One region of the Streptosporangium sp. NPDC020072 genome, then DNA from elsewhere that is predicted to be linked to it. Evidence: riboswitches for the same ligand, from Rfam matches in the RefSeq annotation. Region 1 holds a riboswitch; each other region holds the start of a gene.
The links. Region 1 has a riboswitch for cobalamin ahead of ABZ470_RS30855 (CbtB domain-containing protein). Riboswitches for the same ligand answer to the same signal wherever they lie in the genome.
Positions count from the first base shown of each region.

Region 1 (3,188 bases):
GTCATACGGGGTAACTCAGCCGCCAGCGTCCGCCCCGCCCGGTGAGCGTCACCAGGGCGAGGGGCGCGACGTCGACGCGCCAGAAGGCATGGGCCGGGGCGCCGAGGGCGTGCACGACCGCGGCCCTGACCACCGGGGCGTGGGTGACGGCGACCGTCCGCCCCGGGCCGAGGACCGCGAGCCAGGCCGCGACCCGGCCGACGAGTCCGGTGATCGGCTCCCCGCCGTGGGGGGCCGCCGCCGGGTCGGTGAGCCAGGCCGCGAGTCCTTCGGGATCGGCCGCCTCGACCTCGGCCAGCGTCATGCCGCGCCAGCGCCCGTAGTCGCAGTCGGCGAGCGACGGCTCCGGCCCGGCACGCAGGCCGAGCGCCTCGGCCGTCTGCGCGCAACGCAGCTCGGCTCCGCGGACGGCCCGGCCCGGACCGATCCGCGGGGCCAGCGCCCGGGCGCGGCGCAGGCCGTTCCCGTCGAGCGGCTCGTCTCCGGGAAAGGCCGCCCGTGCCGTCGCCCGTGTCGAGGCGTGACAGACCAGCAGCAGGCGCGCGACCCCCGAGGGGGCCGTCACGCCGGGCTGCGCCTGCGCGCGGCGAAGGCGAACAGGGCTCCTACGCCCAGCCAGAACACCGCCTGTGTCCCGAGGGAGGCCAGACGGAAGTCCCACAGGAGACCGGCGGGGAACCCCTCGGGCACCTCGTCGATCCCGGGCAGCAGGGTCCAGGCCGCCGCGACCGGCACCAGCAGCGCCGCGCCGCCCGCGAGCCAGCGCGGCCACGCCTCCTCGGAGGAGACGTAGCGGTGCGCGGCCGCCGCGGCGCCGACGGAGAGGATGCCGATGGCGACGGCGACCAGGTAGAGCACCGTGCGCTGGTTGATCGTCTCCGGGTCACCGACGGCCGGTGGGTTGGCGGGATATTTCACGAAAGGGATAAGGACGATCGCGACAAACGCCGCCGCCGCGAGGGAGACCGCCAGCAGCGGTTCCGATCTCGGGCCGACCCGGCCGCGCACCCCCGCGTACACGAGGGCGAACAGGCCCCCGAGAGCCAGGCCGTACAGGGCCAGGGCGAGGAAGAGGCCGAAGCGCTGGCCGTTCCTGCTGACCGGCGCCTCCTCCCCGTGGGAGTGGGCGGGCTCGGCCGCCTCGTGACTGTGGGCACCGGTGCCGGAGGAGGCCGCCGCGGCCTCCTCCAGCGCGATGGCCCGCTCGACGCGGGGCTCGCCCACGGTGTAGGCGAACACCCCGGCGAGCAGTCCTGCGAGAAGGCCGACGAGCATGCCTCTGACGATGAGTTTGGTGATCACGTGTGGCTCGGTGCGCTCAGTGGCAGGGAACACCGAGCAGGTGACGCCCGTCGTGCATGAGTTCGTGCAGGTAGTTACCGGCCTGCGAGATCGCGCCCTGGTCGAAGGCGACCAGGTAGGCGAGGAGCAGCAGCACCGGTACGGCGAGAAGCCAGCGGGTGAGCGAACCGAGCGGGATGGGCTTGACCGGCGGAGCAGAGATCTGGCTCACGGCCACCTCCTTCAGGGGATTGACGCGCCCCTTTTCGTAGGTCGGTGGCGGCCGAGTGACCTGGCTCCCCGCCCTCTCGGGCCGGTTACAGTGGCGCGACCGCACCGGAATCTCACCGGATTTCCCTCGCACCGCCACAAAACACCCGGAATGTATACCGGTTCACAGCGTCCGTCAATCCATGCGATAGCGGACACAAAGCTATAAACCGTGCGGGCGGGAGCACCCGCCCGCACGGGAGGTCACTGATCGCCGGTGAGAGCGGTGACCAGGTCGGCGGCGGTGCGACAGCGGTCGAACAGCTCTCCGACATGGGCCTTCGTACCGCGCAGCGGCTCCATGGTCGGAACGCGCTGCAGGGACTCCCTGCCCGGGATGTCGAAGATGACCGAGTCCCAGGACGCGGCGGCGACCGACTCGCTGAACTGGCTCAGGCAACGACCCCTGAAGTAGGCCCGCGTGTCGCTCGGCGGCGCCTCGATGGCCCGCCGTACCTCGTCCTCGGTCACCAGGCGCTGCATCCTGCCCCGGGCGACCAGCCGGTTGTACAGGCCGCGCTCGGGGCGGATGTCGGAGTACTGCAGGTCCACCAGCTGCAGTCGCGGGTGGGACCAGGCCAGGCCGTCACGGGTACGGTAGCCCTCCAGCAGTTCGAGCTTGGCCACCCAGTCGAGCTCCCGCGACAGCTGCATCGGGTCCTCGGCCAGACGGGTCAGGACGGACTCCCAGCGGTCGAGGACGTCCTTGGTGATCTCGTCGACGCCGTTCCCGCTGCGCTCCTCGGCGTACTTGCGGGCCAGCTCCAGATACTCCATCTGCAGCTGCACCGCGGTGAGCCTGCGGCCGTCGCGCATCGCGATCTCGTACTTCAGCGTGGGGTCGTGGGAGACCGCGCGCAGCGCCTGGACCGGGTTGTCGACCGCGAGGTCACGGGTGAAGTAGCCGTCCTCGATCATGGCGAGGACCAGCGCGGTCGAGCCCAGCTTCAGGTAGGTCGAGATCTCCGACATGTTGGCGTCGCCGATGATGACGTGCAGCCTGCGGTACTTCTCCGGGTCGGCGTGCGGCTCGTCCCTGGTGTTGATGATCGGCCGCTTGAGCGTGGTTTCCAGGCCGACCTCGACCTCGAAGAAGTCGGCCCGCTGACTGATCTGGAAGCCCTCGCCCCGGGAGTCCTGGCCGATGCCGACCCTGCCGGCACCGACGACGACCTGCCGGGAGACGAAGAACGGGGTCAGATACCTGACGATGTCGGCGAACGGCGTGGCGCGCCGCATCAGGTAGTTCTCGTGGCAGCCGTAGGAGGCGCCCTTGTTGTCGGTGTTGTTCTTGTAGAGCTGGATCGGAGCGTTGGCGGGGACGGCCGAGGCGCGCGTCGCGGCGTCGTGCATGACGCGCTCCCCCGCCTTGTCCCAGATCACCGCGGCTCGTGGATTGGTGCATTCGGGAGTCGAGTATTCGGGATGGGCGTGATCCACGTACAGCCGGGCCCCGTTGGTGAGGATCACGTTGGCCAGGCCCAGATCCTCGTCCGTGAGCTGGCTCTGGTCGGCCACCTCCCTGGACAGGTCGAAGCCCCGGGCGTCGCGCAGAGGGTTCTCCTCCTCGAAGTCCCAGCGTGCCCGCCTGGCCCTGGCCGCCGAGGCCGCCAGATAGGCGTTCACCACCTGGGAGG
Region 1 covers NZ_JBEYAB010000014.1:127,557-130,744, forward strand. Annotated here, with positions in the region: gene ABZ470_RS30840 (putative cobaltochelatase) at 1-5, opposite strand, end outside; gene ABZ470_RS30845 (histidine phosphatase family protein) at 2-565, opposite strand; gene ABZ470_RS30850 (CbtA family protein) at 562-1,302, opposite strand; gene ABZ470_RS30855 (CbtB domain-containing protein) at 1,319-1,513, opposite strand; cobalamin riboswitch at 1,545-1,664, opposite strand; gene dop (depupylase/deamidase Dop) at 1,756-3,188, opposite strand, start outside.

Region 2 (3,188 bases), on a different contig from region 1:
GCTGATCGGCCCGGAGATGCCGACCGTGGCGGTCGTCCCCGACGACGAGCTGCTGGACAAGAACCTCACCACGCTGGGGGAGATCCGCGCGCGCGGTGGGCGGGTGCTCATGGTCGGGCACCGCGAGGCCGATCCCCGGCTGGCCGACGACTGCCTGGTGGTGCCCAGGAACGAGATCGAGCTCGACCCGATCCTGCTGTCGATCCCGCTGCAGCTGTTCGCCTACCACGCGGCCGTCGCGCTCGGCCGCGACGTGGACAAGCCGCGCAACCTCGCCAAGAGCGTCACCGTGGAGTGAGCGCCTGATGCCCCAATTGCGGTGCAGAGAGTGACATATCTGCAACGTAGGGTATCGAGAGATCTGGGGGATCTCGGCGGAAGGGACGCTTATGCACCGTAGGCGATTCCTCGCGCTCGCGCTGGGGGTCATGGTCGCCGGGGGCTGCGGTGACATGGGAGGCCCCGGTGCGGGGTGGGCGCGCAGGCTGACCATCGTCGCGCCGGTCGTCCGCGGGCGGCGCTGGGACCAGGCCGCCCACGCGCTGGCCGCGATCCTGACCGGCGAGAGGATGGCCGGTGCGGTCGAGGTGAGCGGCGCGGGCGCCCAGGGGATGGCCGCCCTGACCGCGTTCGCCGCCGTCGGGGGTCCCTTCGCGCGCGAGGGCCGGGTGTTCCTGGCGGGCGTGCCGATGCTGGCGGGCGGCGAGACCGCCGACGCGGACTCCGTGCTGGCGGCCTCGACCCCGCTGGCCAGGCTGGCCGGAGACTGGTCCGTCCTGGCCGTCTCCCCGAACTCCCTGCTGCGGACCTTCGAGGACTTCGTCGCGGCGCTGCGCCGCGACCCGGCGCGGCTGGTGGTCGGGGGAGGGGCCGAGGGCGGCTCCGACCACGTGCTCTACGGCATGATCGGCAAGTGCCTCGGCGTCGACGTCAGGCTGATGGAGTACGCGGGCTACCCGACCGAGTCGGAGGCCGTCGAGGCGCTGCACGAGGGGCGGGTGGCCGCGCTCCTCGGCTCGGCCGGCTCCCTCCTGCCGAAGATCGCCACGGGCCGGCTGATGCCGCTCGCGGTCTCCTCGGGGGAGCGGATCGACGGCATCGACGCGCCGACGCTGATGGAGCGGGAGGTGCGCCTGGAGTACGCCGACTGGTGCGGGGTGCTCGGTCCCCGGGCCATGAGCCCCGGCGACCGGGACGGGGCGGTCGCCCTGTGCGACCGGATCGACGCCTCGCCCCGATGGCAGGCCGTGTGCGCGGCCAACGGCTGGCACCGGGCGTACCTGAGCGGTGACGACTTCCGCCGGTGGCTGGTCACGGAGACCCGCCGTACCCGCGCGGTGCTCAACGAGCTCGGGTTGCTGAGCATCCCCGACACAAACTGTTGGGGTGGTTGCGTCAGGCGGCACTAGATGTAGGATCCTGGTCGTCGCTGGTTCGCCCACGAGGGCGAGGCAACAGGGAACCCGGTGAGAGACCGGGACTGCCCCGCAGCGGTGAACGGGAACGAAAGCCGTCAACTGAGCACTGGGTGAACCACGCCCGGGAAGCGACGGCCGGTAGGAGCGCGCGTCACGCCCGTGAGTCCGAAGACCTGCCCGCGGTGTGTGGAGAGGGGACCGACCAGGTCCCCGCTCGGCACGAGAGTTGTCCAGGGCTTCGAGGGAGAGCCGCGGGACGAGGCGGTCCGGCGTGCCCGGGAGCCGCCCGTTGACGCGCGCCCTGCTCCGTGAGCCGTACGGGGATTACCTGCACGAGGGGTGGCACGTGACACAGACCTTGGCCGAGAAGGCGGAGAAGACCGGGCACTCGCCGGACGATCGCAGGCGGGCGATCGAGGAGGCCGCGGCCCGGGTGATCACCGACCCGGAGAACTCCAGAGCCGCCGCCAGGCTGCTGACCGGCCTGATCGCCGAGGAGGCCGCCGAGCACGGCGTCACGACCTTCTCCGAGTCGATCGCCGCGACCCACGGCGCGGGGCTCCTGCAGGACGGGCTGGCCGCCTTCGTCGCCGCCAACGCCGCCGCCCTCGACGCGCTGGTCGACCCGGCCGCCGACGACAGGTTCGAGTACTTCGGGCTGCGCACCGTCTACGACCGCTACCTGCTGCGCCACCCGAGCACCCGCAAGGTCCTCGAACGCCCCCAGCACTTCCTGCTGCGCGTGGCCTGCGGTCTGTCGGAGACGGTCGAGGAGGCCGCCGAACTGTACGGGCTCATGGCCACCCTGTCCTACCTGCCCAGTTCGCCCACCCTGTTCAACTCCGGTTCCCGCAGGCCCCAGCTGTCCTCCTGCTTCCTGCTCGACTCCCCGAGGGACGAGCTAGAGGCCATCTACCAGCGCTACGGCCAGGTCGCCCGCCTGTCGAAGTACGCCGGGGGCATCGGCATCGCCTGGACCCGGGTCCGCTCGCGCGGCTCGCTGATCCGCGGCACCAACGGCCACTCGAACGGCATCGTGCCGTGGCTGCGCACCCTCGACTCCAGCGTCGCCGCCGTCAACCAGGGCGGCCGTCGCAAGGGCGCGGCCTGCGTCTACCTGGAGCCCTGGCACGCCGACATCGAGGAGTTCCTCGAACTGCGCGACAACACCGGCGAGGAGGCGCGCCGTACGCACAATCTGAACCTCGCCAACTGGATCCCCGACGAGTTCATGCGGCGGGTCGAGGCCGACGAGATGTGGTCGCTGTTCGACCCCAAGGAGGTCCCGCACCTCACCGACCTGTACGGCGAGGCGTTCGAGGAGGCCTACCGCAGGGCGGAGGCCGAGGGCGGGTTCGTCAGGCAGGTCCCGGCCCGTGCCCTGTACGGCCGCATGATGCGCACGCTCGCCCAGACCGGCAACGGCTGGATGACCTTCAAGGACGCCTCGAACCGGACCTCGAACCAGACGGCCCGTCCGGGCAACGTCATCCACCTGTCGAACCTGTGCACCGAGATCCTGGAGGTCACCAGCGACGCGGAGACCGCCGTCTGCAACCTCGGCTCGATCAACCTGGCGGCCCACCTCACCGCGGACGGTGTGGACTGGGAGCGGCTGCGCCGTACGGCTCGCACCGCGGTCAGGTTCCTGGACAGGACCATCGACCTGGGCTTCTACCCGACGCCCGAGGCCCGCGCGGCCAACGAGCGCTGGCGGCCCGTCGGGCTGGGCGTGATGGGGCTGGCCGACGTCTTCTTCGCGCTGCGGCT
Region 2 covers NZ_JBEYAB010000005.1:137,246-140,433, reverse strand. Annotated here, with positions in the region: gene glmS (glutamine--fructose-6-phosphate transaminase (isomerizing)) at 1-298, shown strand, start outside; gene ABZ470_RS13080 (tripartite tricarboxylate transporter substrate-binding protein) at 390-1,409, shown strand; cobalamin riboswitch at 1,414-1,614, shown strand; gene ABZ470_RS13075 (ribonucleoside-diphosphate reductase subunit alpha) at 1,765-3,188, shown strand, end outside.
Region 2: it holds a riboswitch for cobalamin, as region 1 does, so the genes downstream of both, ABZ470_RS13075 (ribonucleoside-diphosphate reductase subunit alpha) here and ABZ470_RS30855 (CbtB domain-containing protein) in region 1, are expected to answer to the same signal.

Region 3 (3,188 bases), on a different contig from region 1:
GGCAGCGTCTCCCGCAGCGCGGGCTCGTCCACCTGGATGACGGCGATGCCCGAGGCCTCCAGGTCGGCGACCTCGTCGCGCAGGGCGAGGGCGACCTGGCGGGCGGTCTCGGCCTGCGGCTGGTCGTCGCGGACGAAGGACCAGGCGAGCATGGTGACCGGGCCGGTCAGCATGCCCTTGACCGGTCGCCCCGTCTGGGACTGGGCGTAGGTCGTCCAGCGCAGCGTCATCGGCCTGGGGCGGGAGACGTCCCCGGCCAGGATCGGCGGGCGCACGTAGCGGGTGCCGTACGACTGCACCCAGCCGTGCTGGGTGGCCAGGTAGCCGTTGAGCCGCTCGGCGAAGTACTGGACCATGTCGTTGCGTTCCGGCTCTCCGTGCACCAGGACGTCGATACCCGCCCGCTCCTGGAAGACCAGGACCGAGCGGATCTCCGAGGCGATCAGCTCGTCGTAGGCGTCCTGGTCGATCCGCCCGGCGCGCAGGTCGGCGCGGGCCGCCCGCAGCCGCCCGGTCTGCGGGAAGGAGCCGATGGTGGTCGTGGGCAGCTCCGGCAGGCCGAGGCGGGCGCGCTGGGCCGCCGCCCGCTCACCGTACGGCTGGGGCCTGCGGGTGTCGGCGGGGGTGACCGCGGCGGCGCGGGCCCTGACCTCTGGGTCGTGGGTGAGCGCGGAGGCCTCGCGTGAGGCCAGGTCGGCCCGGTTGGCGGCCAGTCGTCCGGCGACGGCCCCGGTTCCCTCGCTGAGCCCGGTGGCCAGGGTGACGACCTCGGCGACCTTCTGCCTGGCGAAGGCGAGCCAGCGGCCGACCCGCGGGTCGAGGCCGTGTTCGAGCCCGAGGTCGACGGGGACGTGCAGCAGCGAGCAGGAGGGCGCGACGTCCACCCGGCCGGCCAGGCCGAGCAGGGTGGCCAGGGTCGCCAGCGACCCGCCCAGGTCGTTGATCCACACGTTGCGGCCGTCCACGACACCGGCGATCAGGCGCTTGCCGGGCAGACCGCCCGCGCGGGCCAGGTCCTCCAGGTTGGCCGCGGCCGGGCCGGTGAAGTCCAGTCCCAGGCCCTCGATCGGCGCCCTGGCCAGGACCGGCAGCGCGTCTCCGAGCCGGTCGAAGTAACCGGCGACGAGGATCTTCGGCCGGTCGGTCAGGGCGCCGAGCTCACGGTAGGCGTGGGCGGCGGCGTCGAGCACCGCCCGGTCGCGGTCCTGCGCCAGCGCGGGCTCGTCGAGCTGCACCCACTCGGCACCGGCCGCGCGCAGGGCGGCGAGCACCTCGGCGTAGACGGGCAGCAGCCGGTCGAGCAGGCCGATGGGTTCGAAGGCCGGGTCCGCGCCGGGGGCGGCCTTGGCCAGCAGCAGGTAGGTGACGGGGCCGACGAGCACGGGGCGCGCGGTGTGCCCGAGCGCGACGGCCTCGCGCAGTTCGCCGACCTGTTTTGCCGGGTCCGCGGCGAAGACGGTGTCAGGTCCCAGCTCCGGCACCAGGTAGTGGTAGTTGGTGTCGAACCACTTGGTCATCTCCAGCGGGGCGACCTCCTGGGTGCCCCGGGCCATGGCGAAGTATCCCGCCAGGGGGCCTTCCGTCTCCACGACGGCTCGGTGACGCGGGGGGACGGCGCCGACCATGACGGTGGTGTCGAGGACGTGGTCGTACAGCGAGAAGTCGCCGGTCGGCACCTCCCGCACCCCCGCCTCCGTCAGGTGCCGCCAGTTGCCTGCGCGCAGCCCGGCCGCGACGTCCAGCAGGTCACGCTCGGTCACCCGGCCCGCCCAGTGGCCCTCGATCGCCTTCTTCAGCTCACGGTCCGGCCCCTGACGGGGGTAGCCGTACACGGTGGGGGAGGAAGTCTCGGTCACGGAACTCTCCTTCGCGAGTCACGAAAGGACTCCGGTGCCCCGAGGGGAGAGACGAAGGAGAGGCGGGCGCACCAGGCCCGTCCCATGCCGCCGACCCACCCGCGAGGTCACCGAGGTCACCGCGTGCGTGGTCGCACGCGGGCAGTGGCAGGTCTTCGGACTCGCGGGCACGTCCGGGCCGTTGTCTCGCCCTGACACCTAGTGGCCGTCGCTTCCCGGACCCGATCTGCCGGATCCAGTGCGTTTGACGGCGGTCGTTCCCACTCACCGCTGCGGGGCAGTCCCGGAGTCACACCGGGTTCCCTCTTACGACGCGTCTGCCTGGCGGGCAGGGCGAACCGACTGCGTCCCCAACCCTACGCGCATCCGATGGCGGAGCGACAACCATATTCGGGCCCGCCGGCGGGTTCGCGGGATCGTTCTCCCATCGCCCCGGGCCGCCTGAAACCGTACGGGGGAATTCGCGGGTCGCGGGAAAATCTCCGCCCCCCGCTTTCGCGACTCAACAACCGTGACCTAAGACCCCATTTCCTACAATTTCCGAAAGAAAAGGGCAGGCTATATTAGACCCGGCAAACCCCCCAGCCATCGGAGTTAACCATGTATCGGACTAAAGGGTCACATCTCCATCAAGGGCGTATACCAAGCGCCCTAACCGATGTCAAGTCGCGAGTCGCCGCCATTCTCCACCGGCGTTTCCCGGTCATCATGCGAGGGACGCTCGGCCTGGTGTTCCTGTGGTTCGGCGTGCTGAAGGTGGCGAACGTCAGCCCGGTCGGCGCCCTGGTCGCCGACACCCTGTCCTTCGTGCCGCTGCCCGCGTCGTTCGTGGTGCCCGCCCTGGGCGTGTTCGAGGTCGCGGTGGCCCTGGCGCTGTTCACCGGCCGGTGGCTGCGCCCGTTCCTGCCCGTGCTCCTGCTCCACCTCGTCGGCACGTTCCTGGTCCTGGTGCTCCACCCGGGTGTCGCGTTCAAGGACGGAAACCCGCTCATGCTCACAATGGAGGGCGAGTTCGTCGTCAAGAACGTCGTCCTGATCGCCGGGACATTGGTCGTCGCCGCGACCCTCCCCCGGCGCGAGGGGCACGAGGAACAGCGGGAGGAGTCCCGCCTGCCGGTTTCCACCACCTCGCGTTAGAGAACTCGCGACGAGCCCGTCGCGGGCTCACGGAGAACGAGTGCCGGGAAACGGGAAACGGGAAACGGGATCGCTCCGTTTCCCGTTTCCCCAAGGGCACGACGCCCCGCCCAGGACCTGTTTTGTGGATCTTCGCCGTGGCGAGGATCGTCCAGGTGGATGCCCCGCGAGGCGGAGGAGGAGCTCATAACGGAG
Region 3 covers NZ_JBEYAB010000017.1:230,600-233,787, forward strand. Annotated here, with positions in the region: gene metE (5-methyltetrahydropteroyltriglutamate--homocysteine S-methyltransferase) at 1-1,856, opposite strand, end outside; cobalamin riboswitch at 2,003-2,178, opposite strand; gene ABZ470_RS35180 (hypothetical protein) at 2,565-2,993, shown strand.
Region 3: it holds a riboswitch for cobalamin, as region 1 does, so the genes downstream of both, metE (5-methyltetrahydropteroyltriglutamate--homocysteine S-methyltransferase) here and ABZ470_RS30855 (CbtB domain-containing protein) in region 1, are expected to answer to the same signal.

Region 4 (3,188 bases), on a different contig from region 1:
CCACACCGTCGTCCACGTCGTCCCGGCGACGCCGCCGAGCATCCAGCGGACGGCCGACTGGGCCCGGTGCGGGTCGTCGGAGGTCACCACCAGGAAGCTGGCCGCCGCCGAGAGCACCTCGGCCGTCGCCACCCCGGCCAGCACCAGCCGTACCGTGGTCATCCGCCCGCCGGACCGGGCCAGGAAATAGACCGTGACCAGCGCCGCCAGCGCCCCCGCGAACGCGGCGACCGGCAGTGAGAACGGGCCGAGGAAGGTCAGGCCGAACACCGTCACGCTCACCGCGCCCACGCTGGCGCCGGAGGAGACGCCAAGCAGCATCGGATCGGCCAGCGGGTTGCGCACCAGCGCCTGCAACGCCATCCCGCAGACCGAAAGTCCGGCGCCGATGACCCCGCCCAGGATCACCCGCGGCAGCCGTACGTCCATGACGACGGTCTCCCTGACCGGGGACCAGACCGGTTCGGCCAGCGCGGGGTGGAGGCGGTGCAGCAGAATGCCCCACACCTGCTCGGCGGGCAGGCTGATCGAACCGGCCGCGACCCCCGCCGTGACCGCCCCGCCGAGCAGCAGCGCGCACAGCGCGAGCGTCAGCGGGTACGGCAGGCCGGGGCGCCGGGCGACGGGCGTCGTCCGGGAGAGCCCGGTCAGGCCGCTCACTCGAACCGGTCGGGGTGGATCTGCCGGGCCAGCGACTCAACCGCCGACGGCGCCCGGACCCCGAGCACGACCGACGACAGCGGCAGCACCGCGAACCGCCTGTGCCTGATCGCCGGAACGTCGGCGAGCGCCGGGTTCGACAGCAGGAACCTCTTCTTGTCCTCGACCTTCTCCTCGCCGTAGTCGTAGACGACGATCCAGTCGGGCGCGCGCTCGGCGACCTGCTCGAACGACACGTCGGCCCACGTCTTGTCCACGTCGGTGAAGACATTCCGCGCGCCCGCCAGCGTGATGATCTCGTCGCCGACGCCCTTGCCCCCGGCGGTGAAGGCGGTCTTGTCGCCGCTGTCGTAGACGAACAACCTGACCGGCTCGACGTCGGCGAGCCTCTCCCTCACCCGCGCCAGGGGCTCGTGCAGCCGGGTGATGAGCGCCTCGGCCCGTTCGCGCACGCCGAAGATCGTGGCGACGTTGCGGATCTCCCGGTCCATCAGGTCCATGTCCACCGGGCCTGACGGGCACTGCTCGACGTTGAGGTAGGTGTCGATCCCGGCCTTGCCCAGCGCGTCGCGGCCGCGGCCCTCCTTCTCGTCGAAGGCGCTGGAGAAACCGCCGTAGACGAAGTCGGGCTCCTCGGCCAGCAGCGCCTCGTAGGAGGGGTACTGCCTGGAGAGCACCTTCACCCCGTCGTAGGCGGCCTGGTACTCGGGCAGGACCTTGTCGTCGAGATATCCGGTGCCGGCCATCGACCCCTGCAGTCCCAGCGCCAGCATCACCTCGGTCGCGTGCTGGTTGAGCGAGACCGCCCGCCGCGGCGGGCGGTCGTAGGTCGTCCTGACGCCGCAGTCGTCGAGGGTGACCGGGAAGCCCGCGACGGCCCCGGCAGGGGCTTCAGCCGGGGCTCCGGAGGAGGCGCCGCAACCGGCCAGGAGCACGGCACAGGACAGGGCGAGCAACAGGGACAGGGGACGTCTGACCGTCACGGACGGTTCCTCTCACGGGATCTGCACCATGGGACGGCCCTGCCGGAAGGTCACGGAACCGGCCAGGAGGTCGTCTCCGGGCACACGTCGGCGCGGAGGGCTCGTGCGGTCGTCGCCACGCGAGGTCATCCATCGGCCGACCCGCTCCTCTCCGGGGAGATCCGCCCCAGTTCGTCGAGGAGGCGACCGCGTGAGTCTCCTGGCTCTCGGGTCGATGCTCGCCCCCGTCTTCCCACCCCGCAGGGGGCGGTGACCTCGTGGGGGTCCGCTCGCCGATCACAGTGGCGGGACCGCGCCGGATTCGCACCGGCTTCCTCGTCCGCGCTCGCCTTCGCCGGTCATCATTGCACGAAGCCGTTGATGCGCTGAAGATGGCTTCCGGTTCCGGTGGCGGCTGTACGATGTCTTGTTGCAACAAATTTGCAATTGCAAAGACCGGCGGCTTCGGGAGGGCAAGTGCGGACGGCGGAGGTCAAACGGCGGTTCCTTGAGCACTTCGCGGCGGCGGGGCACACCGTGGCCGCCAGCGCGCCGCTGCCCGCCGACGACCCGACGCTGCTGTTCGTCAACGCGGGCATGGTGCCGTTCAAGCCCTATCTCCTCGGGCAGCGGACACCGCCGTCCCCCCGGGCGGCCAGCGTGCAGAAGTGCATCCGCACCCTCGACATCGACGAGGTCGGCAAGACCACCAGGCACGGCACGTTCTTCCAGATGAGCGGCAACTTCTCCTTCGGCGACTACTTCAAGGAGGAGGCGATCAGGCTCGCCTGGGACCTGACGGTCAAGCCTCGGGCCGAGGGAGGCTACGGCCTCGACCCCGACCGGATCTGGGCCACCGTCTACCTGGACGACGACGAGGCCCACGCCCTGTGGCGGGACGTGATCGGCCTGCCGGAGGCCCGCATCGTACGGCGCGGCAAGGCCGACAACTTCTGGTCCATGGGCGTCCCCGGGCCGTGCGGGCCCTGCTCCGAGCTTTACTACGACCGTGGTCCGGCCTACGGGCGAGAGGGCGGGCCCGAGGTCGACGAGGACCGTTACCTCGAATTCTGGAACCTCGTTTTTATGCAATACGAGCGGGGCGAGGGCGTCGGCAAGGAGGACTACCCGATCCTCGGCGAGCTGCCCTCCCGCAACATCGACACCGGCATGGGCCTGGAACGCATGGCGGCGCTGCTCCAGGGCGTCGACAACCTCTACGAGACCGACGAGACCCGGCCCGTCCTGGACGCCGCCGCGGCGCTGACCGGAACCAGGTACGGCGTGCGCTCCGGGCCGTCCGCGGCCGAGAGCCACCCCGACGACGTCCGGCTCCGGGTCGTCGCCGACCACGTCCGCACCGCGCTCATGCTGATCGGCGACGGCGTCACCCCCTCCAACGAGGGACGTGGCTACGTGTTGCGCCGGATCCTGCGCCGGGCGATCCGCGCCGTCCGGCTGCTCGGCTACGAGGACCCGGTCCTGCCCGAACTGCTGCCGGTGGCCCGCGACTGCATGGCGCCCTCCTACCCGGAGCTGGCCGCCGACTTCGACCGGATCTCGGCC
Region 4 covers NZ_JBEYAB010000011.1:67,807-70,994, reverse strand. Annotated here, with positions in the region: gene ABZ470_RS25980 (iron ABC transporter permease) at 1-507, opposite strand, end outside; gene ABZ470_RS25975 (ABC transporter substrate-binding protein) at 657-1,643, opposite strand; cobalamin riboswitch at 1,836-1,962, opposite strand; gene alaS (alanine--tRNA ligase) at 2,100-3,188, shown strand, end outside.
Region 4: it holds a riboswitch for cobalamin, as region 1 does, so the genes downstream of both, ABZ470_RS25975 (ABC transporter substrate-binding protein) here and ABZ470_RS30855 (CbtB domain-containing protein) in region 1, are expected to answer to the same signal.